Regions from separate parts of the Anaerosinus sp. genome, predicted to be linked through region 1. Evidence: riboswitches for the same ligand, from Rfam matches in the RefSeq annotation. Region 1 holds a riboswitch; each other region holds the start of a gene.
What was found. Region 1 has a riboswitch for cobalamin ahead of ACWZFG_RS02370 (tetratricopeptide repeat protein). Riboswitches for the same ligand answer to the same signal wherever they lie in the genome.
Positions count from the first base shown of each region.

Region 2: linked by a shared signal. The riboswitch ahead of ACWZFG_RS11595 (TonB-dependent receptor plug domain-containing protein) and the one ahead of ACWZFG_RS02370 (tetratricopeptide repeat protein) in region 1 are both predicted to bind cobalamin.
Region 3: linked by a shared signal. The riboswitch ahead of ACWZFG_RS04890 (sirohydrochlorin cobaltochelatase) and the one ahead of ACWZFG_RS02370 (tetratricopeptide repeat protein) in region 1 are both predicted to bind cobalamin.
Region 4: linked by a shared signal. The riboswitch ahead of ACWZFG_RS00760 (TonB-dependent receptor) and the one ahead of ACWZFG_RS02370 (tetratricopeptide repeat protein) in region 1 are both predicted to bind cobalamin.

Region 1 is NZ_CBDNNH010000003.1:55,970-63,420, reverse strand. Features, by position in the region: gene cobN (cobaltochelatase subunit CobN) at 1-2,125, opposite strand, end outside; gene ACWZFG_RS02385 (adenosylcobinamide amidohydrolase) at 2,125-3,237, opposite strand; gene ACWZFG_RS02380 (hypothetical protein) at 3,395-3,721, opposite strand; gene ACWZFG_RS02375 (MerR family transcriptional regulator) at 3,925-4,761, shown strand; cobalamin riboswitch at 4,853-5,032, shown strand; gene ACWZFG_RS02370 (tetratricopeptide repeat protein) at 5,179-5,796, shown strand; gene ACWZFG_RS02365 (SDR family NAD(P)-dependent oxidoreductase) at 5,925-6,686, shown strand; gene ACWZFG_RS02360 (TIGR03915 family putative DNA repair protein) at 6,759-7,451, opposite strand, start outside.
Region 2 is NZ_CBDNNH010000023.1:115,322-122,772, reverse strand. Features, by position in the region: gene ACWZFG_RS11600 (ABC transporter substrate-binding protein) at 1-758, opposite strand, end outside; gene ACWZFG_RS11595 (TonB-dependent receptor plug domain-containing protein) at 787-2,883, opposite strand; cobalamin riboswitch at 3,145-3,326, opposite strand; gene ACWZFG_RS11590 (FAD-dependent oxidoreductase) at 3,713-6,040, opposite strand; gene ACWZFG_RS11585 (glutamate synthase-related protein) at 6,053-7,451, opposite strand, start outside.
Region 3 is NZ_CBDNNH010000010.1:22,732-30,182, forward strand. Features, by position in the region: gene cobI (precorrin-2 C(20)-methyltransferase) at 1-540, opposite strand, end outside; gene ACWZFG_RS04880 (sodium ion-translocating decarboxylase subunit beta) at 592-1,713, opposite strand; gene ACWZFG_RS04885 (OadG family protein) at 1,757-2,065, opposite strand; gene ACWZFG_RS04890 (sirohydrochlorin cobaltochelatase) at 2,339-3,220, opposite strand; cobalamin riboswitch at 3,346-3,522, opposite strand; gene ACWZFG_RS04895 (sirohydrochlorin cobaltochelatase) at 3,583-4,374, opposite strand; tRNA gene ACWZFG_RS04900 (tRNA-Lys) at 4,450-4,525, opposite strand; tRNA gene ACWZFG_RS04905 (tRNA-Gln) at 4,530-4,605, opposite strand; tRNA gene ACWZFG_RS04910 (tRNA-His) at 4,614-4,689, opposite strand; tRNA gene ACWZFG_RS04915 (tRNA-Arg) at 4,762-4,839, opposite strand; gene map (type I methionyl aminopeptidase) at 4,926-5,798, opposite strand; gene ACWZFG_RS04925 (YczE/YyaS/YitT family protein) at 5,894-6,571, opposite strand; tRNA gene ACWZFG_RS04930 (tRNA-Val) at 6,649-6,724, opposite strand; tRNA gene ACWZFG_RS04935 (tRNA-Glu) at 6,734-6,808, opposite strand; tRNA gene ACWZFG_RS04940 (tRNA-Asn) at 6,810-6,885, opposite strand; gene ACWZFG_RS04945 (aminopeptidase) at 7,029-7,451, shown strand, end outside.
Region 4 is NZ_CBDNNH010000002.1:90,175-97,625, reverse strand. Features, by position in the region: gene ACWZFG_RS00770 (hypothetical protein) at 1-84, opposite strand, end outside; gene ACWZFG_RS00765 (hypothetical protein) at 170-1,465, opposite strand; gene ACWZFG_RS00760 (TonB-dependent receptor) at 1,553-4,213, opposite strand; cobalamin riboswitch at 4,337-4,515, opposite strand; gene ACWZFG_RS00755 (hypothetical protein) at 4,533-4,700, opposite strand; cobalamin riboswitch at 5,158-5,370, opposite strand; cobalamin riboswitch at 5,529-5,707, opposite strand; gene gltA (NADPH-dependent glutamate synthase) at 5,858-7,252, opposite strand; gene ACWZFG_RS00745 (sulfide/dihydroorotate dehydrogenase-like FAD/NAD-binding protein) at 7,237-7,451, opposite strand, start outside.

The DNA.
Region 1 (7,451 bases):
TTTGTCTAAGCGAAGGTTTATCTCCATTTTCTAGACGAGTCAACGCTAAGATGTATTCAATCATGTCATCGCCTTGCGGCGGGCGACCTAAAATATGAAGGCCCGTACGAATCTGCATATTTTTTATATCTGTTACATACGCATGAATTTTTCCGATATAATCATCAAACGTTTCCGCTTCTGCCTCTTTAATATCTTCCTCTAAATTGGCGGCTTTTACTTTTTCTCTGACGAGTGCTTGTATTGTTTCCATTGAATCCGGTTGCGTCGTTTTAAAATGACAATATTCATCTAAGACTTTTTCTAATTCCTCCAGCTCATCATATGTGCCAGACTGACTCATCGGTGGCGTCAAATAACTGATCAAACAGGCGGCACTGCGCCTTTTCGCTTGTATTCCTTCACCGACAATCGTAATCCAGTACGGATAAATGTTTGGCATATCACCGATTGAAATATCCGGATAACACTTTCTCGACATGCCGGCACCTTTACCCGGTAACCATTCCAAAGATCCATGCGTCCCGACATGAATTAAAACATCCGCTTCCCAAATGTCCCGCAGCCAATGATAAAATCCAATGTAGTGGTGCGTTGGCGCACAGTCTGGCGAGTGAAGAAGTTTTCCCGGATCTTCACCAAAACCACGCGGCGGTTGTACCGTGATGAACACATTTCCTTTTAACGTCCCGGGAATCAACAGCTCTCCATCATAGTTAAATACTTCTCCCGGTGCTTCTCCCCAATCATTTTGCAGCTGTGCTTTCGTCTTTTCATCCAAAGGCTTAAAAAAGTCTAAATACTGCTGAGCAGATAAGTGCTCGGCGCGTTCAATCTGTTTTTCCGTAATATAGCGACGATCATTGGTCGCGTTTGCCAATAGTTCCTCCATGAAGCTTTTGCTGTTTTCAGGAATAGAATCCACGTTGTATCCTGCCTCTTGCATTTCGGCAAGTAAAAGCCTAACACTTTCCGGAGAGTCCAATCCTGCGGCACTGCCAATATTAGAATTCAGTGCAGGATAATTATGAAATACAATTCCTACTTTTTTTTCTTGATTCGGTTTGTAACGAAGATTTGCCCATTTTTGTGCCTTGCGTACGACTAAATCAATGCGCTCTTCAAGCGCTTGATAACTGGCAATTCCCCGCCCGGTATCCTCTTTTGTCGCAATTGGTGCGGAATGTAAAATGCCATCAAATTCAGGCAAACTCACGCTAACAGAAATCTCCATCGGCGTCATGCCTTCTGTACTTTTTTCCCATTCCACCAGTGGATTAAACAAAGTATACGCTTGCAAAACAGGTACATTTAACGCTTGAATCTCAGATAAATCTAAAGCCCGCGTTGCTGTTAAAGAAAATTTAATCGTATTAATTAAAACATCAATCACTACATTTTCATCATCATGAAAATATTTATCAAACGCATCTTTTAATCCTGGAGCTCCAATTAATGGATTCGCTTGACCGTTGGTAAACACAACAATTGCATTCATCCCGCGCCGCTCTATTTCGCGAATGATCGCATTTTGATACGACAAGTCCTGCAAAATCCATTCATCACGATAGAAAATCACACCAATTGTTGGACGATTGGGGCGAATAAATTTATTTTTATATTCAGCTAAATCCTGATAAGTTTTTTCACTATCCGGATGATAAATTCCGTTCCAAGGTAAAAGGTACGGCTCTTCAAATTCACAGGTTTGTTGACAAAAATGTGCAAGCAGCCATAACATACAGTTGGCAATATTATCAGCACCACCATAATTAAAGTACTGATAAATGCGCTTTTCCTCTTCATCAGAAACCCCATATTTAAGTAAGTCATTTCCAGCATCCGCAACTAAAAAAAGATGGCGGATTTTTCTTTCTTGCAGAAAGGCAGAAGTGTTTTGTAAAAAGCGACAATCTAGCCCCGTTCCCATCCAACGGACTAAAATAATATCTTGCGCCTCTAACTTCGTTTGCCATTCTCTCCCCCATGGAGTAGATTCAGCGATTGTTTTACTTTCGCAACGTGCTTTAATGCCCTTCTGGTTTATTGATTCACTCGCTTGATTCCAAAAATAAATCTGTCGTTCAATATTTGTTAAAAATAATATTTTCCCCTGAACGTCCATCAGTTTTCACTTTCTCCTTCTTCATTTCTCCGATGTAAATAATTTTGTAACAGCGTTGCCAATACTCTTACCACGCCTTTTGAAAAACATTCCACCGAACTTTCTTCTATTTCAATAATTTCAGTCTGATAACTCTCGCCTAAAATACGAAGAAGCTGATTTGCCGCAGGTAGTATCTCCTCTTTTGTAAGCAACCCCCATAAGAGTTGGTCTAGTAAGTGAATATAAAGGGATAGATATGTCACCATCACACTCTCTTTTACTACCTTGTCTAGCCTTTCTAAAAAAGCGGGTTTAATCACCGGATTTTTTTCTAAAGTGCAATACATTTCCCATACTAAATCTGAAGTTACTCCGAATCGCTTCATCCTCTTTAATACATCATGCTGATATTTAGGATTTAGACCAGTTTGCCTCTCAAGTGCCTCTTTTACCGCGCCCATAACAACTTTCCCAATCAGCTCACCCATTTTTGAATGTTTGCCTGCACTTTCTAAATAGAGTGACGAATCAGCATTTGCAACGACAATTGTTTGATCTGTTCCCGAACCAGTCGCCAACCCCATTGAATAATTGCTTCCCGCCATGAGCTCTTGAATGGCCGCCGTTTTTGCCTCCGTACAAGTGACTAACGCACGTGCTAAAGTTCCCGGCGGCATATCGCTATCAAGCACCAGCATAATGTTAATCGTCCCCAAGCGGTTTGGTTTTTCGAGTGGTTTATAATACGTAGCAGGATCACCGACTCTACCACCATTTACTTCTATTCCACCCGTAACAATTGCCGTTACTGTTAACTCTTCATGAGATAAAGAGTGAATTGCTACATTTTCCATATCTGCGGCTGTTCCCATACCTGATACAGTTTCCGGATCTAATCCTATTCGTTTGGCGATGATTTTCATATGCTCTTCATAAGTTTCCGCCAGCATCTCACATGCCATTCCTGCACCACGTTTACCATCATGATTAAACACAGCAGTCAAATCTTCATGATATCCCCCATGATAAACGGAAGTACTAAGTACTTTGCGTTTTCCATCAAAAAACATTACAATACTTCTTTCATAACGATAGACTTTATCACCCGTAGAAACTTCATGTATTTTCATTTTGCTTTTCCTCTCATATAAAAACTTTAAAGAAAAACGAAAAACCGTCCGCAAAGGGACGGTTTTATCATATTTCCTCATTGCAAGGAGATGTACTTACAAAAATTCTTTACTTTATGAATTTTTGTCCTTTTAATTTACTGCCAGTAAAATCAACTTAGGAATGTTTCGTATGCCCTTTTGTATTCCCTGTCACGATATTTTGAAAAATTTGATGTACTTCTTCGGAACTTTTTCCATTTTCCATCGCTTTTTTCGCGTGAATTACTGCCAAGCGATAATTTTTATGCGCCTCATCCGTAGGAATTGAATCAATATCCATTGGATCAAACTCCATAATTTTATGAAAAATTGCATGAATTTCTTCCGAGGACTTTCCTGCTTTTTTTGCATGTTCTACATGTTTCATTGCACTTTCATAACGATGTTTTGCATGTGGATTATCTGGTATTTTATACTCTGGATGTTTTTTCTCCATTGTCATATCCTGTCACCTCATAATAACTAAATTTCGAGATTTATTATATGCTATATAGTGGTCATACAGTCAATCATTAAATTTAAGGTTACGTAAATTTTGTCTAAAATAAGCGAAGCGCCTCACTTGACATAAAAATTTCTTTTGATAATAATAAAACTAAATAAATTTGAACGGAATAAATTCATTTGTATAATGAGGAGTGCACTATGGAAAACGAAAAAAATTATTTTACTGCTGGCGAATTGGCTTCCTTATATGGAATTCCCAAACAAACATTATTGTATTATGATAAAAACGAATTACTCATCCCCGCTTTTGTCAATAAAAATGGCTATCGTTATTATTCCGTTTCACAATATCTAGTCCTTGAAATCATTCTAAATATGCGCAAATTAAATATATCTGTACATGATATTAAGCTATATCTTGAAAACCGTAGCGATGAAAATTTCGGGAAAATATTGCAAGACAAAATAAAAGAATGTAATGAACTTATCGATGATACACAAAAAGTAAAAAATAGCCTTGAATTATCTTTAGCCACTTTAGAAAAGATTCCAAAAATTCGACTTAATCAAATAGAATTAAGCTTTCAACAGTCAAAAATTTTGCTACTCAGTCCCCCAATTACCAAAACTACACAAATAAAAGACCGCGTAAAAACTCTTGCCCATCATAACCAAGCTGCTTTTTCCAAAAAACATTTTAAAGAATTTACGACCGGTTGGATTATTGATAAGGATGATTTTTTTGCTAAAAAATTTAATCGGTCAATTCAATATTTCACCCCTGTATCTCATTCCTTTTCAAAAAAACATTGTTATACCCGTCCTGAAGGCTTTTATATTTCAATTTTTTTTGAAGGAACTTATTATCAAAAAGCAGCTTCGATCTATTTGCGCTTAGAGGATTTTATAAAACGAAATCATTTAATAGTGGTTGGAGATATCTACGTATTTCCAATCAAAAATCATTGGCTCACAGAAGATACTAAAAGTTATATTAATCAGATTTCTTTTCAAGTAGAGTATCAAAATGAGTGATAGAAACGTAATGAGTCATACTTTTGAATCAAATTATCGCCTTATTGTTTGACAAAATTTTACCTAACGTGCTATGATTAGTGTTGGAAAATTATATTGCCTTGGAATAGGTGCCCGAAAGGGCTTAATAGGGAAATCGGTACAATGCCGATGCGGTCCCGCCACTGTATTAGGGAGCAAATCCATAGAATGCCACTGAAGCTTAGCTTTGGGAAGGTTTGGATACGCAATGAACTAGAGCCAGGAGAACTGCCTATTTATCAATCACCGTATTTTACCTACGAGAGATAGGGAGGGGATTTTAATACATTATTTTTGTATAAAGTCCTGACAGATTGTCAGGTTTTTTATACATTTTTATTAAATCTTCTATGCATGTAGAAGATTTTTATTTTTTTAAGAAAGAAGCGAAAAAAAATGAAAAAATTTTTATTATGTAGTTTACTTTTTTTATTAATGCAAATTTTAATCATTCCAAATGTTTTAGCTAAACAAGCAAATTATGAAGCTGATAAGGATGCACTTTTAAATTCAGGATTACATATGGGAGAAAACCAATTGGATCTTTATTGGTTTGAAAAAGGTGAAAAACTGTTTGAAATTGCTGAGTTTGAAAAAGCAATTGACGCTTATACAAAGGCTCTGGCAATCAATGAGAATTATACAGATGCTTACTTTAAACGCGCTGAAGCGAATTTAGAACTTAAGAATTATGAGCTAGCAAAAGAAGATTACAGCCATACTTTAGAAACAAGAAGTACATATCTTGAAGCTTATTTCAAACGTGCAGTTTGTTCTTATTATCTTAAAGAATATCAAAATGCAATAGACGATTCTTCTGTCGTTATTACTTTGAATCCGGAACATGGAGGCTCTTATTTAATCAAAGCAGTTTGTCAACAAAGATTAAATCAACCCGACGATGCAATCATTACTTATCAAACTCTACTCAAACAAGTACCAAAAAATCAAAAACAAATTATTCAAACTGCAAAAGATATGTTAAAACGTCTCGGCATAGAGCCTGAAAAATAATTTAAAAATTTGCATTTTTATTCAGATTATAATAAGCTTTGTTCATTTTAAAATTCATAAACTCTTCTTATATAGACCATACTAATATAAAATAAAAATTTACATTTGCTATATTTAGGAGGCTATCTATGTCTGAGTTTACGAATAAAACAGTATTAATTACAGGTGGTGCACGTGGCCTTGGGTTTGGTATTGCAAGTGCATTTGCCGCCGAAGGAGCAAATCTTGTATTAACAGATATTATCCAAGATACTTTGGAAACTGCACAAAAAAACCTTATACAAAAATACAATGTCAAAGTATTCACAGCAAAGGCTGATGGCAGTGATGAAACTGCAGTAAAAACTACCATTGATAAAACAATTCAAGAATTTGGTTCACTTCATGTCCTCGTTAATAACGCCCAAGCTTCAAAGTCCGGCTTAAGCTTTGTCGATCACAGTAAAGAAGATTTTGATTTAGCTATTTATTCTGGACTTTATGCAACTTTTTTTTATATGAAATATGCATTTCCATATTTAAAAGAGACAAAAGGAGCTATTATCAATATGGCCTCTGGTGCCGGAATGCATGGAAGCCCTGGACAAACCTCTTATGCGGCAGCCAAAGAAGGTATTCGTGCATTATCACGCGTTGCAGCGAATGAATGGGGCGAATATGGAATTAACGTAAATGTCGTTTGTCCTTTAGCCATGACTGAACAACTGGCTAAATGGAAGGAAGAATTCCCTGAAGCCTATAATAAAAACATTAAAAATATCCCGATGAAAAGATTTGGTGATCCTCAAGAGGATATTGGAAGAACCTGTGTATTTCTTGCTAGTTCTGCCGCCAGTTATATCAGCGGCGAAACAATTTCTGTCCAAGGAGGTTCTGGACTCAGACCTTAAATAATTTTTTCTATACGCAAATACCCCTAAGTATGCAAGAGCAAAAGTAACCTTGCACACTTAGGGGTATTTTTATTGAAACTCTGTCATACAACCCCAATATCGTTTGGGCATCATTGTCATCTGGCACCGTGGATTGTGACGACCTTCAATTTCAATCGTTTTAAAAAACAGTTTCCATAATTCGCGCATTTTTTCTTCCTGTTCATCAATTTTGGGTAAATCTAATTTTTCAATCGGAATCAGCTCTACCTTATGCGGTTGGTAAATCAATCCCATCTTGTGTACTTTATCATAAATTAAAAATTTTTCTTCTGGATAACGTTCACAGAAGTGATTCGCTAACATAGGCAACACAAAATTTTTCGGTTCAATTTCACTAATTAAAACATTTCCATAAACTGAAAAGCGAATAAAGCCTTTAAACAAATGGCTTTCCCTCTCCAGATGCCGAACGGCTTTAAAGAGCGTATGAACAACCTCGTGTGTTAACATTTTCATCACGCTAGCACCATAACGATAACCCAACCGAAGAAATAATAAAATATAGCGTTCTTTGTGCGGCAAACAAGTAAGAAAGGCTTGCCGGATAAATCCGTTTGCTGCTTTGCCTAGCTTCGTCGGAATGGATTTTTCCACACGTTTTGCCTTCGCCAGTTCAGTTTTGACATAAGTCATTGGCAATAAAGGAATACAGGCTGCATCGGCTAAAATGATATCTTCCGGAATCTGTTTATCTTGATAGCTTTTAAATACACAACATAA
Region 2 (7,451 bases), on a different contig from region 1:
GGATCTTTTTCTACGAGTGCTTCCATGCTATATACAATTTTATCTGGGGATGCCATACCATTCATCTTTGCGATTGGCATATCTCCAGACTTAATTGCCAGATCTAAATGAAGTAATGCAGCCACACTTCCTGCGATGCTATCCTCCGTTTCTACGGAAATATCATTCATTGTCGTATGTAAAATCACTGTTTTCTTGCTAACTAATGGAACATTTGCTATAGCATCTTGGACACCGTTATCTAATTTTTTTGCCAAGTCTTGCCCCAAATCTGCATGACCGGAAACCAGCCCTAATAATTCGCAATTTCGTTTTACGTCTTGATAAGTTTTCAGATTAAGTACAATCACCGGAATATGGTTTTCCTCCAATATTGGTAGCAAATTCTCATGCATTCCTTTATAGGCAATGACTAAATCAGGCTGTAAGCTCACTACAGCTTCACTGCTAATTCGATAAACAAAACCAACTTCTGCACTATCTTTATATCGCTCGGGAATCTGAGCAATCTGTGAGGTTGCCCGTCCGACAACTTTCCCCTGTACCTGATCCAAAATTTCTAGAAAGGATGGTGATAACACCACAATTCGTTCTGGTGTATTTGCCAATAACACTTCGCGATGATTATCGTCGATGATTGTCAAGTTCTGGCTATGATTTTCCCCTAAAGTCAAAGATTCTTTATTCCCACATCCAGAAAACAATATACTAGCTGCAATAAATAAAATTGCACTAACCACTATTAATCCTTTATTCATACAACACTCACTTTCAGTCCTAACCAAACTAGAATTTGCAGTTGATTCCAACACGATACATTCTTCCATATACATCTTTATTATAATCATGATAATTGCCGAGATTATCTATGCCTAAGTATAGGCTTGCCCTCGCATCTAAATCTTTTTGTGCTAAGAAATTAACTACTGTAAATGTGCTATTTTCCATTTCTTTATCCCCCGTTGTAATATTGCCATCTTTGCTCGCCCAATAATCAATATTACTTACTACATCCAAGTTAAATTGCCAGTTCGTATCCTTCGGATGATAAAACAATCCTAAATTAAGCTGATGTCTAGGACGATCTTCTAGTCTTTGACTGCTTCCTTGATCTTTTGCATCTAAATAAACATAGCCAAAGTTCAAATCTACTTCATCACTCAATTGATGCTGGATTGAAGCTTCTATTCCTTGCATTCTCGCTTCGGGAATGTTTTTATACGTCATTAATTTGTCTTTTGTCGGTATCATACTGGAAACTAAGTCTCCAGCACTATCCACATATTTACCAGTCCAAGTAGATGTAATTAATTCTTTAACATCATTTCTAAATAAACCAAAATGTCCTGTTGTTTTATCATTCCAATCTTTTTCTAATGCTAATTCATAGTTCCATGATTTTTCCGGCTTAATATTAGGATTTCCCTGGAAATACTGACCTGGTCCGCCCATCGCGCTGCCTGCAAACATTTCCCAAGCATGATAAAGTTCATTAATCGTCGGTGTCTTATAACCTTGTCCCACAACAAACTTTAACCTAGTATCATCAGCAATGTGATAAGTAGATGCTAAATTTCCTGTCCAAGCAGAGTCAAATAAATTACTATGATCAAATCTTATGGATGGTATAAATAGCCATTGATCATTTGGACGAATTTCATCCTGAAAATACAAGGAAACATAGTCAATAGATGCTTCATCACTCGTTTTTTTACTATTTAGATCGGTTTTTATTCTCGTTCCTTCCGATTTATCTTGTCTCCATTCAAAACCAGCTGTAGCTAGATGCTTATCACCCAGTTGCCAGCTGTCTTTTCCTTCAAGGACATTAATTGTACGATTCACCCAATCGAAACTATTTAATGTATAAGGTATAGTAACAATATTATTGCGCCGTGTCTGTTTATAAATAAAATATTCCTTTTCATATTTCGACTGATATGCCCGAACCGACCAATTTTGTTTAGCATCTTCACCCTCATAGCTCAGCGATAAATTCGTACGTTTATTTTCATTTTTATTAATTTTATCTGATTTTGGCATCATCGGATGATAAGATTGCCCCGCTTCTGAACGCTGTGTGTCTTCGTTCAATTGTCCGAAATCAAAACTTAAGCGATTTCCATTTTCAGCCGTATAGGTCATGCCAAAATCAATATTTTGCTCTTTGCCAAAATAATTATTACTTGTTCCTTCATTATCTACATAGAATGGCTTACTATCGTTATAACTTCCCGATATCTTCCAACTCATATTTCCTGTCTCATTGATATCTTGATAAAAAATACTAGTTGTCGGACCTGCACTGTCACCATGTTCATAAAATGAATAATCATAATTAATCGAGCCTTGTTTTTTCATTGGTTGTCGCGTGATAATATTGACAACGCCGCCAATTGCATCGCTTCCATACAGCGAACCGGCAGAACCGCGGATAATTTCAACACGTTCCACATTATCCATATTGATTCGATCGATTTCATGCGCATTGGCTGAGTTATACGAAAGTTCTCCGCTCATCCGTTTGCCATCAACCATAATTAAAACATGTCTTGATTCCGAGCCACGAATTCTCACTTGTGATCTTCCCTGAAAATCCTTCCACAAGGTCACCCCTAGTGCATTTTGCAAAACATCCCGTAACGTTCTAGATTGTCGCTTTTCAATATCTTGACGTGTGATTACTTGTACTGTGGTAGGAACTTCTTTTACTGTCTGATCAGTCCTTGTCGCAGTTACAACAACACCATCTAAATAAAATTCATCCAATACTTCTTCATTTGCCCAAGCAATCTCTCTACCGATTGATAATTGCGTGCCCAATATCATTCCACAAACAATCGCCATCCCGATTGCTTTCTTTTTTTGGCTGTAATGTTTCATCCCCGATTTATCCTCCTAAAAATTTCTTAACTACACAATCCATCTTACTAACAAAAAAATCTACCTCTTCGAAAAGGCAGATTTCAATTATCAGCAAATAAAAACATAAAAACCCAGCACGAAGCTGGGTAAAATAGCAATATAAATGCTGTTATTTTATCCCCTCCCTATCACTCGTAGGTTGTATGGACTGAATGGATGGTCAACATTAAACTTTGAATTGTTCTATCCAACAGTTAACGCAGCATCTAATCTCCATATTCGGTGATTGATAAACAGGCAGTTCTCCTGGCTTTAAATCATCGCTCATCCAAACCTTCCCAAAGTTTTCACCCCAGTGGCATATCTTGGACTAACTCCTTATTACAGTGGCGGGACCGCGCCGGCATTGAACCGAACTTCCCTATTAAGCCCTCACGGGCACCTGTTCCCTTCAATATTTAGTTTTCACATCATTTCAATAAATCGCAAGAAATATTTTCCATGGTAATACTTTATCATCATAACACTGCCCCTCGGGCCTGTCAATAAATTACCTAATTTAACATTTTTCTTGTATATTTCTGTAAAATTATAAATTATTGAAAAAGTTCTTTTTCAGTAAATAGAGATCTTAAGCATTCTTAAATCAACCTTTTATTTAAGTCTCACTTTTATCAAAGGGTCTATCGCTCCAAATGATTATGGCGACGTTCCTTTACAAGTTACATCATCCGTTCAAAATAGCACTAAAAACATTTAATCTTTTTCACATAATTACTCTAACTTTATCGCCCTAACCCAAATAAGCCGACAAAATCAATGATTTTGTCGGCTTATTTTACTTGATTTAATTCTTATTATAGGTTCTATACATATTGATTTTCTCTGCATTTGCCTTCATTGTCCAGATCCCGCATGGGCAAACGCCCGCGCAAATACCACAGCCAATACAACGTTCTGCATCAGAAACATATTCAAATGTACCGTCTGCTTTAACGACTTTACTAATTGCCTTTTCTGGGCAGGATTCAAGACACATACTACAATCTCGGCAAGTACCACAACTAATACAACGATTGAAATCTTGATTTGCCGCTGGCAATTCACAACCATGACATTTTTCAAAGTAAGCTTTATTTATTTGTCCCGCTGGAATAACTTCCTTCTTCACTGCCTGTGCATATGCTTCTCCATTTACGTAAGCATCTGCTGCCATTGCAGCCTTCGCACCAGCCCCAATTGCATCCGTTAAACGGCCAGGTTTCACTACGTCACCAGCCGCAAATACACCAGCCATAACACTCGTATCTGCACCTGGCACTAACCAATCGCGAAATTTGTTTAACCCTTCAGGTAAATAATCTAGGATTGGTGTTTCCCCAACCGTTACAATGACCATGTCGCCTTCAATGAATCTTCCATCCTCAGCGAGAATTCCTTTATCTGTGATTTCTTTCGTCATTACAGGCCAAATGATATCGCCACCAAGAGATTCAAAGTGTTCAATTTCCTTTTTAAAGGCTGCCGGCTTTTGCACATCAATACAAGTTACCTTTTCTGCTCCCATTTCATACGCATCAAGTGCAGCATCCATACCAGAGTTTCCTGCACCGATAACAAGCACATGTTTGCCGACTTTCGGATTTTCACCACGGTTCACTGCTTTTTGGAAGTCTAACCCTTTTACGACTTTTTCTTTTCCAGGCCATGGGAATACACGAGGATTATGTCCACCGGTGGTAACGATAACGGCATCACTAGCTACTTTAATCTCATTAAATTTATCACTATCTACTTTGCAGTTATTGACAAAGGTTACGCCCATATCTTGAATGCGTTTTAATTCCGCTTCTAAAATTTCATGCGCTAACCGACTGCGTGGAATTGCTTGCTCAAGCTTACCGCCCATTGCGGAAAATTCATCATATACCGTAACATCATGACCCTTTTTCGCCAACTGCCAAGCTGCGCTTAATCCTGCTACACCGCCGCCGATAACAGATATCTTCTTGCCAGTGCGCACGGATGGTTTTTCTACTTTTATATGGATAGACTCTCTGCCAAGTGAACCAATTTGAATCGCTTGGTCAATGGATGCACGGCTACAGCCTTCCATACATGGATTTGGGCAGACACTGCCACATACTGATCCAGAGAATGGTGTATATTCAAGTACTAATTTATATGCTTCTTCCACCTTGCCCTGACGAAGTAAATTGTAACGTTGCTGCGTCGGAATTCCGGATGGACAGTTAAATTCACACGGAGCCGCATATTTTGCATTGTCCCAAGCTGGAACGCGCTGACGATAGATTCCTGTCACAACCGTAGAATTTACAATGAAGTCATCCATGCATACATCGCTAAAAATGCCGCCTTTTACCCATTCGGTCGTCCGATATTCATTTATGCTCTCCAGTGCTTTTGGTTTTTTTTCATCAAAAGCAAGTGGACGAAGCTTTTTCCAGTCCTTCCATTTTGTTAATTCCGCTCGAAGTTCAGGCTTTTCTATTGCGCCCAGAAAATCATCCATCCTACTTTCTAGATAAGCAATATCATCTGCATCCAAAGCTGTGATTTTTACTTCCTGAGACATTCCTTTTGCTTTGCCTCTAAAATAAAGCACACCGCCAACCATACCGATACAAGAACGATCACCAAGTACAGACTCAAACTGCTCACTGTCGTACCCACAAACAACAGCTTTACCGCCGCCCATAAATTCAAATGAAAAACTGCCGACATTTTTCAGCACCCATAATTCCGGTGCATCATAAAGTGGATCATGTTTCATGAGTGATCCAGAACGCGTCCCAGCGCGACCGCCGATATAAATCGTCCCGCCTGCCGCACAGTGTCCAGCCGTATCACCGGCATCACCTTTTACAACAATTCTACCGCCGGCATTCAGCCAGCCGACATCGGCAGATGCCGAGCCTTCTACAATAACTTCTGTATTATCAAGACACATGGACCCAACGCGTTGACCTGCGTTTGTCACACGGAATGTTAACTTTTTCCCCTCCGGATGCCATAACGGACCGCCAATATCATGTTGGCCGGAAGCCGCCACAGCAAATTCTGTTTCTCCGTTTGCTAAAGCCTCACTGATTGCCAAGAGCAAATCCTGCGTCGACATACGATTGTGATTTTCTAATGTATTAATTTTAAACACTTAGCTTCCCTCCTAACATACATATTGTATTCCCAATTTATCTGCAACCGCTTTATCTGTTGTCACTAATGCATCGGAACGGCCTACAGGAAGCGAGCTATTGCCGATTGGCGCCATCAATTTACGCATTTCACTATCGAGCGCAAGTACGTAATCAACAATATTTTGTGCGCCCTTATCGATATCAAGACGTTTCACAAGTCGCGGATCTTGCGTACAGATACCCGTCGGGCATTTTCCTGTCGAACAAGCATTACATCTGCCCCGTTCGTTTCCTACGCAACCTAACAATTGAATTAAAATTTTGCCGACAAAAACACCATTTGCACCAAGGCAGATCATCTTAAACGCATCAGCTGCCGCGTTGCCTGTCATCCCAATTCCACCGCCTGCCCAAAGCGGAATTTGTCCTTGCAGACCTTGTTTTACTGCCGCTAAATAGCATTCACGCAATTTAGATACGACTGGATGACCTGTATGATCAAGCGATACTTCATTTGCAGCCCCTGTACCACCTTGAATCCCATCAAGGAAGAACCCGCCACAAATTTTATATGGATCGCGCAATAAGTTGTTATAAACGGAAACAGACGTTGCCGAAGCCGCGCATTTAATCGCTACCGGAACTCTAAAGCCAAAGGCAGCATTTAACGATAAATGCATTTTCTGTACGGATTCTTCAATAGAATATAGCCCTTGGTGATTTGGCGGCGAACTTAATGTTGCTTTTGGTACCCCACGAATTGCCTGTACGTGCTCTGCTACTTTTGCCGCCGGAAGAAGTCCTCCATCCCCCGGTTTTGCACCCTGACCGATTTTAATCAAAATCCCGGCAGGATCCACCTTCATTCTAGGCATTGCTTGAATAATTCTGTTCCAACCAAAATGACCGGATGCGATTTGCAGGATCATGTATTTTAACCGTTCAGATTCTAGCAATTTCACCGGCATACCGCCTTCACCGGAACACATACGAATCGGAAGATTGTGTTTTTCATTTAAATACGCCGTCGCTAAAGATACTGCTTCCCAAGCCCGTGTTGAAAGTGCACCAATGGACATATCACTGAAAATCAAGGGATAAATCCAGTTAACCGGTGGTGTTTTCTTGTTCATTTTTAATTCGCCGCCCGTTAACGAAAGCGGTAATTCTTTAGGATTTAATACGCGTCCAAACGGCGCTAAGATATCAAACGTGTGTCGTTCAGAGTCAAGTGCCGGGTCTGTCATTTGGCTGATGCGACCAACAATCACGCTATCTAAAGTACGCTGTGCATTCAAGTTTGTACGTCCGCCACGTTTAATCGGACCATGATCACGCGCTAATAAATTCACACGATGATCAGGGTTTCTTACTGGACGAATTGCATTGTTCGGGCATACCTTTTCGCACATTCCACAACCGACACAA
Region 3 (7,451 bases), on a different contig from region 1:
GAAATTCTTATATACTTTCATCAAAACTACATTATCAGATACAGCAATTGCCTGTTTTACTTTAGCTTCTTCTGCTGTTGCTGGAATAATCGTTAAAATATCATTACCTTCAACTAGAGGATAACCAAGTTTACTCCCTATCGCGCAAAAAGCTGGTATTCCTGGAATTGTTTCAATTGGATACCCTTCGTTTTCTAACAATCTAAAAACATAAATATATGTACTATAAAACATTGGGTCACCTAAAGTTAAAAAAGCAACCTTTTTACCGGCTTTTAGTAATGCTAAAATTTCATTTTTGTTATTTTCCCACGCTTCAGGTGATTTCTCAAAGTTGACTACCATTGGGAAAACTTGTTTTACAATTTCTACATCATCACGAAGATATGGCCTAGCAATAGAAAGTGCTACACTATCCTCTTTTTTTTCAGTTTTTGGTGCAATAATGATATCGACTTCTTTAATCGCATTGATTGCCTTCACCGTTAATAATTCTGGATCCCCAGGCCCAACGCCGATACCATAAAAAATTCCTGACATTCGTTATCCTCCTAACTTACCTAACCAAATATGCTATTATAGCATACCACATTATTTGAACATAGCCAACATAGTTCCTGCTGCAACAGCAGTTCCGATTACACCAGCAACATTAGGCCCCATTGCATGCATTAACAAATAATTGGATGGATTCGCCTTTTGACCAACAACTTGACATACTCGCGCTGCCATTGGAACAGCTGAAACGCCCGCTGCACCAACTAATGGATTAATTTTTCCTCCACTTGTCCAGTACATAACTTTACCTAAAAGAACTCCAGATGCTGTACCAACTGCAAAAGCAAATAAACCTAACCCGATAATTTTTATTGTTTGTATATGTAAGAAATTTTCTGCTGACATCGTAAGTCCAGTTCCTGTCGCTAAGAAAATTGTTACAATATTAATTAAAGAATTCTGCGCTGTATCTGACAATCTGTCTGTTACTCCAGATTCTCTAAATAAATTTCCAAGCATAAGCATACCAATCAATGAAGTAATTGGTGGTAATAATAAACTAATTACAATCGTAGATACTACAGGAAATGCAATACGTTCAAATTTAGTTACTTCACGTAATTGTCCCATTTGTACCGCACGTTCTTTTTCTGTTGTTAAAAGTTTCATAATTGGCGGCTGAATGAGTGGAACTAACGACATATATGAATATGCGGCGACAGCAATTGCACCTAACAGATGAGGCGCTAATTTAATTGTCATATAAATTGCTGTAGGACCATCTGCCCCACCAATAATCCCAATCGCAGATGCTTCTTGTACAGTAAACCCAAAGAACATTGCACTTGCTAAAGCCGCAAAAACACCAAATTGTGCTGCTGCACCTAGTAATAACATTTTGGGATTTGCAAGGAGCGGCCCAAAATCTGTCATTGCACCTACACCTAAGAAAATCAACGGTGGAAAGATTTCATATTGAATTCCGTAAGAAATCGCCTGCATGACACCAGGCTCAACATCAAAACCAGTCTTGGGTATATTTGCTAAAAGACAGCCAAATGCAATTGGACCTAATAATAATGGCTCAAATTTTTTGCCAAACGCTAAATACAATAAAAGAATACCAACTAAAATCATGATGCCATTGCCTATACTAAACCCGGCATATCCACTATTCGCCCAAACTGACTGCAACGCAATACTAAATGCTTCCATTTATTTATACCTCCTGTAAATAATTCTTTTTACTTCAATAAAGTTAATCGTGTATCTCTTTTATCGAGGTAATTCTCACGTCGCGATACCCATACGCCATAATTGCTGTGGTAATAACTGCAACCAACTCTTTTTCCTGTAATTTATCTGGTAAATCATCTTCAGAAACAACAACAGTCGCTGGCTGCATAGGTGCAGTCGGAATAATTTTTTCCGTGTTTTTTTTCTTCGTCGGATCAATAAAATGAATAAACTTAATCATACATCCAAGCAACCATAAAACGCCGAATACAATGGTCATGTTAATTAACATGATTAAAAAGGGATTTGTTGTTACTGGCTCTCCATTCATAAAAACCCCACCTTTCTTCGTATTTTGTATACATATTAAACGTATCAAAAAATACCCTATAAGTAGAAATACTATATAAAAGTGGATTTTCCTTGTCGTTTTAGTAGAAATTATTAAATATCTTACAAATCCCAAGGATTTAACACTTGAAAAAATTTTTTATAAGTGAACTTTATCGACAGTTCGTCTCATAACTAAAGTCTTTAACTAGATTAAATATATGAAAAGATATGCACCCTTAATGCATATCTTTTCATATATTTTAATATTTTATTATTTCAAAGCTTCAAGAGCATGTTCTACATAAATTGCTTGAATTGCCACGTTACGTCCAATTCCACCAAATTGAACTTTAGTTTTATAACCATCCTTTTCAATCATAGATTTCCAAGAATCTTCTTCATCACCAGCCATATCATTATTGGCATGATCACCAGACACTACCATCAATGGCATAAATACTGCAGATTTATATCCACGTTCTTTAAACATCGCATACATGTCTTCAAAATTTGGATGGTCAACTTCTTCAACAACACCAATTAAAACAGACATTTTTTCAGCATCAAATGCAGCTTGTAATGTTTTATAAGTGTTGCCAAATGACTTATTATTATCACGCGGCGATCCATGCCCCATGAAAATGACAGCTTCATCTTTTTCTAAAGCTGGGAATTGTGTTGCTAAAGCAGCAGCCACAATTGCATAATCTTTTTCGTCAGTCATCAAAGGTTTTCCCACGGAAACTTTAGCAAACTCCTTTTCAAATTTGCTAACTGTTCCTAAAACTTTTCCTTCGTATTCTTCTCCATGAATCAAATGCGTTGGCTGAATTAAAATATCTTCATATCCTTCTGCTTTTAATTCTTTTAATGTTGTTTCTAAATCATTTACTTTAATTCCTTGGTTTTCTAACATACGTTTCATTACTATTTTAGATGTAAACGCTCTTCTAAACTCACGATCAGGGAAAGCCTTCTTTAATGCATTTTCAATCCCCTCAATATCATTTTGTCTAGCTTCCTCAAAAGTAGTACCAAAACTTACAACAACTAAAGCTTTTTTACTATTTGCCTGTGCAACAGAAGCTCCCGTCATAAATACCGCTGAAACAGAAAAAACAACTGCCATTACTCCACATAATAAAGTTTTCATAAAATCCTCCCATATTTTCATCTTTAGAAAAATAAAAACCTTTTCTACTTCGCATAGAAAAGGTTCATCATATTCAGTAATAAATATAAGACTGACGAATCCCCCTCCCTATCGCTCGTAGGTATAACGGTGATGTTAAACAGGCAGTTCTCCTGGCTCTAGTTCATCGCTCACTCAGCCTTCCCAGAATTATTTCCAGTGACATTTTTGAGTTTGCTCCCTATTACAGTGGCGGGACCGCGTTGGCATTCAACCAACTTCCCTATTAAGTCCTTGCGGACACCTGTTTCTTTTATTTAATTTTACAATTGAATCGATTCGTGTCCAATAATACCATTAATGAATACCACTGTCAATAAAGACTATAACAATTTCTTAATTTTCCCTATGTAAATCTCTTGTACCTCTCTATTTTCACAAATTCCATGCGGATAAACTTCCACCTCATACCCCGCCTGTTTTAATCTATTTTTCCATGAACTTTTATCATCAGTCAGCAATTCCTGTTCTACATGTCCACCTGCAATAAATAATAAAGGCATGAGGATAATTCTCCTGCCTTTAGACTTTACCGCCAAACACTCTACTATATGCTCAAGACTAAAACATTCCTCCATTAACCCAATAAATACAGGAAGCTTCATTTTATTAAATGTTGATTGCAATAATTTATATTCTTGTAAGCACCGATTTTTTACACCATGCCCCATGAAAACAAATTCACAATCATCGAAATTCTTAAACTGCTTTTGTAGTGCAAGGGCTAATAAAGTATAATTCACTTCATTTTCGCTCGCAGTTCCAACATACATTAATGGTTTTCCAATTTTTAAACTGTTAAAAATCCGCCTCATTTTTTCTGCAACTTTAACAATTTTCTCTTCATACTCTTTTCCTGTCGCCAAATTTGTTGGCTGTATAACAACATCTAAAATACCTGCTTGTGCAAAGTCTTCTAAACATTCCTGAACACTTTTAACAGTAATTCCTTTGTCGTTAAGCTTTTTAGAAATAAATACTGAAGTAAAAGCGTTTTTGACAACTGCATCTGAAAAATTCAATTCTACTTGTTTAACAAAATCATTCAATAATGAATGTGCGTTTAAATTTGCAGATCCAAAACTTGTAATTAAAATTCCTTTTTTCTTTTCCATTTCAAATTCCTTTATGATAATAAAATAGCAAAAAAGCCCTCTAACCTATGTGTTAAAGGACTTCTATCTCATAAATGGTGATCCACCCGCGACTCGAACGCGGGACACCCTGATTAAAAGTCAGGTGCTCTACCGACTGAGCTAGTGGATCAAAATGGCTGGGGCAGCTGGACTCGAACCAACGCATGCGGGAGTCAAAGTCCCGTGCCTTACCAACTTGGCTATGCCCCAGTATTTTATGGGGTGACTAGTGGGTCTCGAACCCACGAATACCGGAGCCACAATCCGGCGTGTTAACCGCTTCACCATAGCCACCATAAAAACTGCTGTAAACCGTCATTTATTATAACAAAGCAATAACTTTATGTCAACTTCTTTATAAATAAATGGTGACCCTGGCAGGACTCGAACCTGCGACCCTTTGATTCGTAGTCAAATACTCTAATCCAACTGAGCTACAGAGTCACGTGCTTTACTTGTAATATTATATATATAAACAAATAGATTGTCAACACAATTTTTAAAGATATTTCAATAATTTTTAAAATGATTTATTTTGCTAAAATTTCTACACCATCATCAGTAATTAAAACGGTGTGTTCCCACTGTGCAGATAGCGAGTGATCTTTTGTATAAACAGTCCAATCATCATTTTTATCTATATAAACAGCATATTTTCCTGTATTAATCATTGGTTCAACCGTTAATACCATACCTGGTACAAGAAGCATTCCTGTTCCAGCTTCACCAACATGAGGTACAAATGGTTCTTCATGGAATTTCTTTCCAATCCCATGTCCTCCTAAATCCGTTACTACTGAATAACCATGCGCATGCGCATGTAATTGTACAGCTGCACCAATATCTCCCAAAAATCCCCATGGACGAATAGCTTCAATTCCTTTTATCATACATTCACGTGCTACACGAACCAATTTTTCAGCCTCTTCACTTACATTGCCAATCATAAACATTCTTGATGCATCCGCATAATATCCATTGTAAATCGTTGTGATATCCACGTTGACAATATCACCATCTTTTAAAATTGTATCTTTAGATGGAATTCCGTGACATACAACATCATTAATTGAAACACAAATACTCTTTGGATATCCTTCGTAATTTAAGCAAGCCGGAATGCCACCTTGTGAAACAATATATTCATGAGCCAATTGATTTAGCATCTCTGTATCAACGCCAACTTTCATATGCTCTGCAACTAAATCTAATGCTGCATCATTAATGACCGCACTTTTTTTTATTCCTTCAATATCGGTTGGTGTCTTTATAATTGTATGAGGTGGGCGAATTTGACCTTTATAAAAATCCAGTTTTATACTCATTATCTTTTCATCAAATTCCAAGTGACATTTTTTGTATTTTTTCCCACTTCCACACCAACATTGCGAATTTCTATCCATGTATTTATCCCTCTTTCCGTCTTTTACAATGTAATTATTATATACCGTAAGTAGAAAAAACAAAAGGCTTGCTTTTATTCTATGCAATTTAGAATTTATTTTACATTTAATCTTTTTTTGAAAAATGGCAAACAAAAAATTAAATTGCCATGTTCATCAGGATAACTAAGCCTCGGTAAATAAACTCTTACCATGCTACCTACCAAAAAAGCGGAAATCACCGTACCTTCCCGAATCCCATGAATTTCGCCAAAGTAAATCAAAGATAACGTAAGCGCTATAATTACAAGTGAAACATCAAAAGCGATTTTTGTATAACCAAAATTAAACTTCCACTGCATTGCAATCGCATTTACTAAGCCTTCGCCTGACATCATAACTACATTGCCAATTACCTGCAACGTGACTCCTAATCCCAACAAAGCGCAGCCAATAAACAATAATAATAATTTAAATAAGTAATTTTCTGGCTGTATCAGAGAAAATAAAAGCATCGCCAGATCTATAAAACAACTAAAAATTAGCGTCATTGGAATCTGCAAAAATTGAATGTACTGAAACTGCCGTCGTAAAATAAATATTTGCCCTATAATAAAAAGCATATTAACAATGAATGTAAAACCACCTAAAGTAATCGGATAACGAAAGCTTAAGATATAAGGTACACTTGAAATCGGCGATGTTCCCAAGAAACTTTGAATAATTAAAGCAATGCCTAATGCCATAAAGAAAATTCCACATATAAACAAACAATATCGTTTTAAAACGGTCACTTTGTTTCACCTTCTTTAATTTCTAAACTATATAAAAACAAAACCCTCATCAAAGATGAGGGTAATATTTCTTAGTATGGTGGGCGATAACAGGATCGAACTGCTGACATCCTGCTTGTAAGGCAGGCGCTCTCCCAGCTGAGCTAATCGCCCATATAAAATTGGTGACGCGTACGGGATTCGAACCCGTGAAGCCGCCGTGAAAGGGCGGTGTCTTAACCACTTGACCAACGCGCCATGGCTCCTTGAGTAGGACTCGAACCTACGACCGATCGGTTAACAGCCGATTGCTCTACCAACTGAGCTATCAAGGAAGGAACATTTATTATTATAGCGGATTGTTTTAAATAATGCAAGTACTTTTTTTATTTTTTTTGCAGGTTTTATAAATTTTTTTCCGAATTCTATCTAATACTAGCTTTAAACGCTAAATAACATCTAAAGGAGTCTTTATTTCATGGATCCAAGAATAGAAAAATTGGCTCATCAATTAATTCACTACTCAACAAGATTGCAAAAAGGTGAAAAAATCCTCATTGAAGTATTCGACGACGCACATCCACTTGCAAAAGCATTGATTAAAGAAGTATACAAAGTAGGTGCACTTCCTTTCCTAACCGTCAAAAGCAATGTCTTACAAAGAGAACTATTGCTAGGTGCAAGCAGAGAGCAACTCGACTTTATTGCCTCTTATGAATCTATACGTATGCGTGACATGAATGCCTATCTCGGTATACGCGCAAGTCAAAATGTCAGTGAACTCTCCGATGTACCAAGTGAAAAAATGAGTTTATATCAGCAGTATTGGCAGAATCCAGTCCACAGTAATATCCGTGTTCCTCATACGAAATGGTGCGTTATGCGCTATCCTAATGGTGCA
Region 4 (7,451 bases), on a different contig from region 1:
TTTATTTTCTTCCATTGCAAAACCTACAGAAAAAAACATGTTACATAACAGAGTAAAAGCACCCACTAGAAACCATTTTTTCATCACTATTCCTCTTGGCTTTCTCATTTAAATATAAAGTTAGACCTAGACACTAAAAAGCCTAGGTCTAACTTTTCCCTAACACTTTTCAACACTCTATATCAAACGCACACACTCTTTGTTTTTTACATTTTTCTGCTAATTCACATGCTTCACGCGCTAAGCGAATATGTGAAGCAAGGGATTTAGATGCTGTTGGTGCAGAAACGCCTGCAGCTTTCAGCTTTCCTGCCCCAGCCACATCTGGTGCAATAAAGCAAGCTGAGTTCAAATTACCACCATCAAAATCGCTCATGTCGGTAATACTGAATGCTTTGCTTGCTGTAACTGTTGTAGTTGGCGTTCCATCAAAAACATCAATTGGCGTTCCTTTAACAAACCACAAGCGATAACCATCCGCATGAATTCCCCATAGATACCCCATAGAATTTACATCAATAATCTTTGTCCAAGTACTTGGCGTTGTTAAATTTGCCAGTGTCGTATGATAAACACCACCAACTAAATTTCCATAACTTGCATCATAATGACCTAAGAATAAGTACACATGGTTATCATTCACAATAGAAATATCACGAAAATCACCATTCGTCGTCGGACTGTCAATCGTCACATGCGTAACTCCGGCTTGGGTAAATTTACCTAAATCAATAATACTCAGCTTTGTTTCCGCATTGCCGCTACCCGCATTCTGCATACCGCCTAATGAGCAAACATAGAGCTTATTATTATATAAATCCAGCGTAAAGGAATTTTTCCCAGCCGTAACATAGCTATCAAAAGTTAGTTCCCCCAAATCGGTATCAATATTAAACTTTGCTACAATGCTGTCATAATAAGTTCCGTATCCACTGCCTTTATTGACATAAAACAATGCATACAGCGAAGTACCAACTACAACCATAGCTTCACCATGAAAAACACCATCCGCATAGGGATTCGTAAAATTCGTAAAACTTGTTGGGAAACTATATTCAAAGTCTTGACTATAGTCGGTCCCCATGTTCACAACCGCGATTTTTGATAAATCATATCCTGTTGCATATAGCCAACTACTGCTATAATTTGCTACACCGTGCAAATTTGCCACCGCTGACCAAGTTGGCGTAGCTAAAGGAGCTTGCCAATTGCCCTGTGGTGCAATAATTTGATTTGCTCTTAAGTCCGTAGTGCTATACGTATATTGACGTAAAACCAACCGACTGCTATTTCCTTCAAAAAAATTAAAGAATGCTGGATCACCATTTAAACCTGACCCAATTTTATTCTTTACTGCTGTAAATGCGGTTGCTGAAGCTGCCGTTCTGTCACCGTGAATTGCTCCAGCCGTTCCTGTAGAATATCCTGCATCCGTTGCTGTGTACGCAAATAAATTTTCACTCATCATAAACCTCTCCCTTTTACTTTTCTTTTTTCTTTTAACACATCTTCCCCTCGCCCAACGGCACCACCTCCCTTCAAGTAAAATTAGTTAAAAATTGTATTGCAAAGTTGCGTAGTAAGTACGCCCTTGGATTGGATACTGGATATTTGACGCTTCCCAATTCGGATAAAATGGATTCGTTAGATACATATCATTCGCTTTATTAAGGAGATCATTGACCCCGATGATAATTTGTGTATTCGTATTCGGCTTATACTTCACACCTAAATCCAAAGTCGTCAACGAGGACTGTTCTCCAGCAGCTCCATCATTATAGAGAGAAGTACGCATTCTATCTACATACCGAAGTTGACCAAAAATCCCCCACTGGGTACTCGGACGATAAGTCAGCCGCATCGTTCCTTCCCATTCCGGCTGATAAGTCAGATAACCAGGGAATACACCATTATTTCCCCAATAACCAGCCCCCGGCAATTTACTCAAATCATAGATAACATCTTTCGGCTTCGTATAAGTTCCTTGCAAGTTTAAGTCCCATTTCTTCCAGGATAAATCCGCTTGAATCTCTAAGCCATTCACTTTTGCCGATGCCGCATTGGTATAAACGAAAAAGAAATTATTCCAGGTGCCTAGCTGCAACATCCGCTTGGAATCACGACCAAAGTACGTCAGTTGAATTTTGCTGCTTTCCGTACCGAAGATTTGTCCATCCCAAATGGCAGAGAAATCCCATTGTGATCCCTCTTCCGGGCGAGGAAAAATGCTATCACTCCCTCCAATATTTGGCATGGGTAAAATGCCTGCACCATCACCGGCGATTTCATACATATTCAGTAGTCTAAAATATGTACCTCCCGTTGCACGAAGTGTTAAATTGTCATTGACCTGCTTTTTCAGCGCTAGCTGCCAAGTTGTTTTACTATCCGTCTGGTCATCCGCCTGATGCAGCCATTTAATATTCTGCGGATCGGAGTTTTGATCGTAACCATTGCTCAGCCCATAGATATTTGATCGATTATAGCGAATACTTGGCGTCAACCAAAAATCACCTTTCTCGTTTAAAGTAATCGTATCTTGAATCTGGGCATTGAACAGCTTCTGTTCATAATAGGTACGCCACCGTTTAAAGACACTTATCGTAGCTTGTTGATATTGTTTTAACCGCCAACCATCCATATCCATCTTTTCTTTTGAAGTATCAATTAAAAACTCGAACAGATGCTTATCGCCAATTTTATAAGTTCCATCAATTTTAAAGCCTAATTTATCCATGTCATATTGGCTCCAGTAATAGTTTGGCGAACGCCAATTCACCGTCGTATCGACCTTTTCTTTTTCCTGCCAATCGTCTACTGCATAGCGTTTAGTCTGGTCGAGATAGTTTACACTCCACCCCCATTCTAAATTGCCAACTGTATCACGCCGTCCAATTAACGTTTCTTTGCTGGTAATGTCCTGATGACGGTAGTTATAGATTGGGTCAAGATATCCTGGCAAATCTATATTAGGTATATTTCCATAATTCGCATTCAGCGGGAAAGGATAATGACGGTCAATTTTCTTCCAAGTGTATTTTGCCAGCCAATGATCATCCTGCCATTTTAAAATTGCATCCGTATTTTTGTAATCATTCGTTTTACGCCAACGATCTGTTGTACTCGTTGAATCTATGTCTTTCTGGTAAAGCCTTATATTATCAATATAACTTTTAAAATATCCGATATAATTTGCATGGGCATTATTAATTGGGCGCAATTGTTCCGACGCTTTATTTAACGCTGCATAAAAATTAGGATCGGTTGCAAGCGTTATTCGAAGGTTATCTTGGGTCAGCCCAGAATAAGCATTTAGAGTATCATATCCATTTGCTTGTAAAGTCGAAACCATCCGATCTAATCGTATTTTTCCGTTCCTATCGGTTTGATGCGTATAATCTTTTAATTTTTTAACATATCCGTCATAAAGGCTAGTATCTACCGATTTATTCGTATATTTAAAATCACCATCACTTTGGTCGCGATTGAGTCCAAACATAATGCTGCCGGAGCCCAGTGGGGCATCCACCTGCAATGCACCTTGGAAGCCACCGTAGGAACTCTTACCAATGGATGCATCGATATTGGCTTTTGTTGGGCGTTTCGTTACGATATTGATTACGCCCCCCATATAGGTGCCACCAAACCTTGCTGGAACATAGCCACGATATACTTCAATTCGCTCGACATTTTGAACTGGAATGGTCGAGATATCCGCCGCGGCATCGCCACCGAGATTGAATAGTACTCCATCGACAAATACACCGACTTGTGCCGAAGTTGACCCACGAACCGTGACTGTCGTATATTGCCCTTTCCCATTGACTTCTCTTACATGTACCCCCGGTACCATTTTGAGAAGTTCCGGCAAGGTTTTCTGCTCACCCTTATAATCATCCGGGCGAATAACCGTCACTGTGCCTGGCGATAATTTTGATTCCCAGTCAGGGCGTTTTGCTTCAACGGTAACCGTATCTAACGTATAACTATCTAGCTCACTATCTGTACTTGCCAATACTACTGGTTCTTTTGCTTCTGTTACTTCTTCATTCATCTGATCAGCCTCTTGCTTTGCTTCATCTGCCCACACGATTCCATTTGGCATAGCAAAACCTAAAGCCAACGTACAAACCACACATGCCGCAATTTTTTGATAACGATGTGTGTTTTTTATTTTGCCTTGATATAACCTTTTGCTTTTCATCTTACTCATTCTCATCCTTACTTATAAAATTCAATAAATAAAAAAACTTCTGCCACGTTTGACAGAAGTTGATATGGTTGCATAGGAAATACTCCTAGCATCATAATCCCCTTCCCATCGCTCGCAGGTCTAACGGTGATTGTCTAATAGGCAGTTCTTCTGGCTTCAGATCATCGCTTGGCTACGCCTTCCCAAGATTTCTCCCAGTGACATAAATGTAACCTCGCTCCCTGTTACAGCGGCGGGACCGCACCGGTTTTTCACCGGACTTCCCTATTAAGTCTTTCGACACCTATTTCTTCACTATTTATTTTTTATTAACTTTGCTTTAGATTGATTTTCTTAACTTCTTATTCTGCGTTTTTTTACCCCGTTGTGCATATTTAAAACGCAGTTTGTTTAACTCTTTTAGCAATGCAACATAATGGTGAGCCGAAATGGTAATCATTTCTTCTTTGTCATTATTTTTTATATTGTTTTCAATTTCCTCAATCATATATTTTATCTTCTTCACGTTACATCGTTGACTTTTATAGTCAAAAACCTTCCTTTCTTTACATCTATTGCTCGAAGATAACTCTTCTACCTTATGCTTAATACAAGAACAATCAACTTAGCTATAAATTAAAATAATGATAAATTAATTTTTATTTATATAAATTAGAATAAAAAATGTGAAACTTTCTATCGCCAATAAAAATTTTCTTTTCATTTTACGAGACAAAATTTCACATTTTTAATCCTGTTAGAATCCCTATATGAAGCCACCATGCTTGAATTTTAACTTTTCTGGATTTACAAAATGAAAAATTCACTTTTCAACGAAAAAATAACTATTGAAGAATAAAGAAATGCTTTCTTCCATTCAACGCATTTTCATCAGCGAAAATTTTCCGAATAAAATACTTTATTCAGACTCATTTTATAACCCAGATCTGTACTGCGCAGACACTCCTCGGATGCTAGAAACAGTTGGTGCTCTGACTTAAGTTCATTGCTATCCTATCCCTTTGCAAGAGGTTTTCGATACGATAGCTCACTTTTACAGTTGCGCGACAGCGTCGGAATTGAGTTTGACTCTCACCGAACTTTCCCATAAAGTTTATTTATTGCACTTGCTTTAATAAATTAGCAATAAATATTCACCCGTTTCCCTTTTATATTTAATTGTCAAATCTTTCATTCATTATCATATAAATTCTAATCTAAAAAATAAAAAAGTCCTCTGCCTATGATAGACAGAAGACTACAAATTCAAAATAATATTAACATAAAAACATGTCAATAAAATTCAGAAATCTCTTCCCCATCGCTCGCAGGTCTAACGGTGATTGTTAAATAGGCAGTTCTTCTGGCTCCAGATCATTGCTTAGCTACGCCTTCCCAAGATTTCTCCCAGTGACATTCATGTAGCCTTACTCCCTGTTACAGCGGCGGGACCGCACCGGTTTTTCACCGGACTTCCCTATTAAGTCTTTCGACACCTATTTCTCCTATGTAATTCTAAGATAAAATTTGTTATCCTTTACAAAAATAGAGTATACTCCTTTTTTTCTGATTTGACAAGATTATCTATTATTTTTATTTTTTATAAAAAAAGGAATGTTAACCAAATCAAATTTAGCAACATTCCTTTTACTAACATAACTTTAATTATTTATTTTTTAAATATTCATCAATAGCTTTTGCCGCTTTTTTCCCTGCACCCATTGCAAGAATTACTGTTGCCGCACCTGTTACGATATCACCGCCAGCAAATACGCCCGGTTTACTCGTTGCACAAGTTTCTTCGTCAGCAAGGATATTCCCACGTTTATTTGTATCAAGCCCTGTTGTCGTGGATTGAATTAATGGATTTGGACCTTGACCAATTGCAATAATTACTGTATCTACAGCTAATTCAAACTCAGAACCTTCCACTGCCACCGGACGACGACGCCCAGATGCGTCAGGTTCGCCAAGTTCCATGCGAATGCACTTTAATCCTGTTACCCAGCCTTGTTCATTGCCAATAACAGCGACTGGATTGTTCAGTAATTTGAAATCGATTCCTTCTTCTTTCGCGTGATGTACTTCTTCTAAGCGTGCTGGAAGTTCCGCTTCACCGCGACGATATACTATATAAACATGCTCAGCACCAAGGCGTAATGCTGTGCGAGCTGCATCCATTGCAACATTACCGCCGCCAACAACAGCAACATTTTTACCAACATGAATTGGAGTCGCGTGATTCGGGAATTGGTAGGCTTTCATTAAGTTACACCGCGTCAAAAATTCATTTGCAGCATATACACCATTTAAATTTTCTCCAGGAATCCCCATAAAATGTGGTAATCCCGCACCAGTTGCAATAAATACTGCATCGAATTCTTCTTCTAATAATTCATCAACTGTAAATAATTTGCCTGCAACTGCATTGACAACAATCTCTACACCAAGTTGGCGCAACGTATCAATTTCTGCTTTTACGATTTTTTCTTTTGGTAATCTAAATTCGGGTATACCGTAAGACAATACACCACCAGCAGCATGAAGTGCTTCAAAAATCGTTACTTTATAACCCATTTTTGCTAAATCACCAGCAGCTGCAAGTCCAGCAGGGCCAGAGCCAATAATCGCAACCTTTTTCGCATCATCAGCATATGCAATCGGCTGTAGTTTCTCGCCTTTTTCCATACTATAATCAGCAACAAAACGCTCTAAACGCCCAATTGCAACGGATTCACCTTTTTTGGCTAAAATACAATGTTTTTCACATTGTTCTTCTTGCGGACAAACACGTCCACAAATCGCTGGTAAACTATTTACCGTTTTTATTTCAGATGCAGCATCTGCGAATTTACCTTCTTTGATATGCCCAATAAATTCAGGAATATTTACTTGAACAGGGCAACCCTTCCGACATAATGGAACCTTACAACCAAGGCAACGTTTTGCTTCTTCTATTGCAGTTTGAGCATCATATCCTAATGCAACTTCATCAAAATTCTTTGCTCGAACTTTCGCATCTTGTTCCGGCATTGCATGTTTTTTTAGTGAGAGTGACATTGACAACTGTCGCCTCCTTTAGCTTTTCCTTGTTTTTCGCATTGGCATTCATGCGCAGCTTCTTGCGTTTTATACATACGTTGACGCGACATTAGTCCATTAAAATCAACTTGATGTGCATCAAATTCAGGGCCATCTACGCAGGCGAACTTACTTTCATTGCCAACTTGAACACGACAGCCACCGCACATGCCTGTTC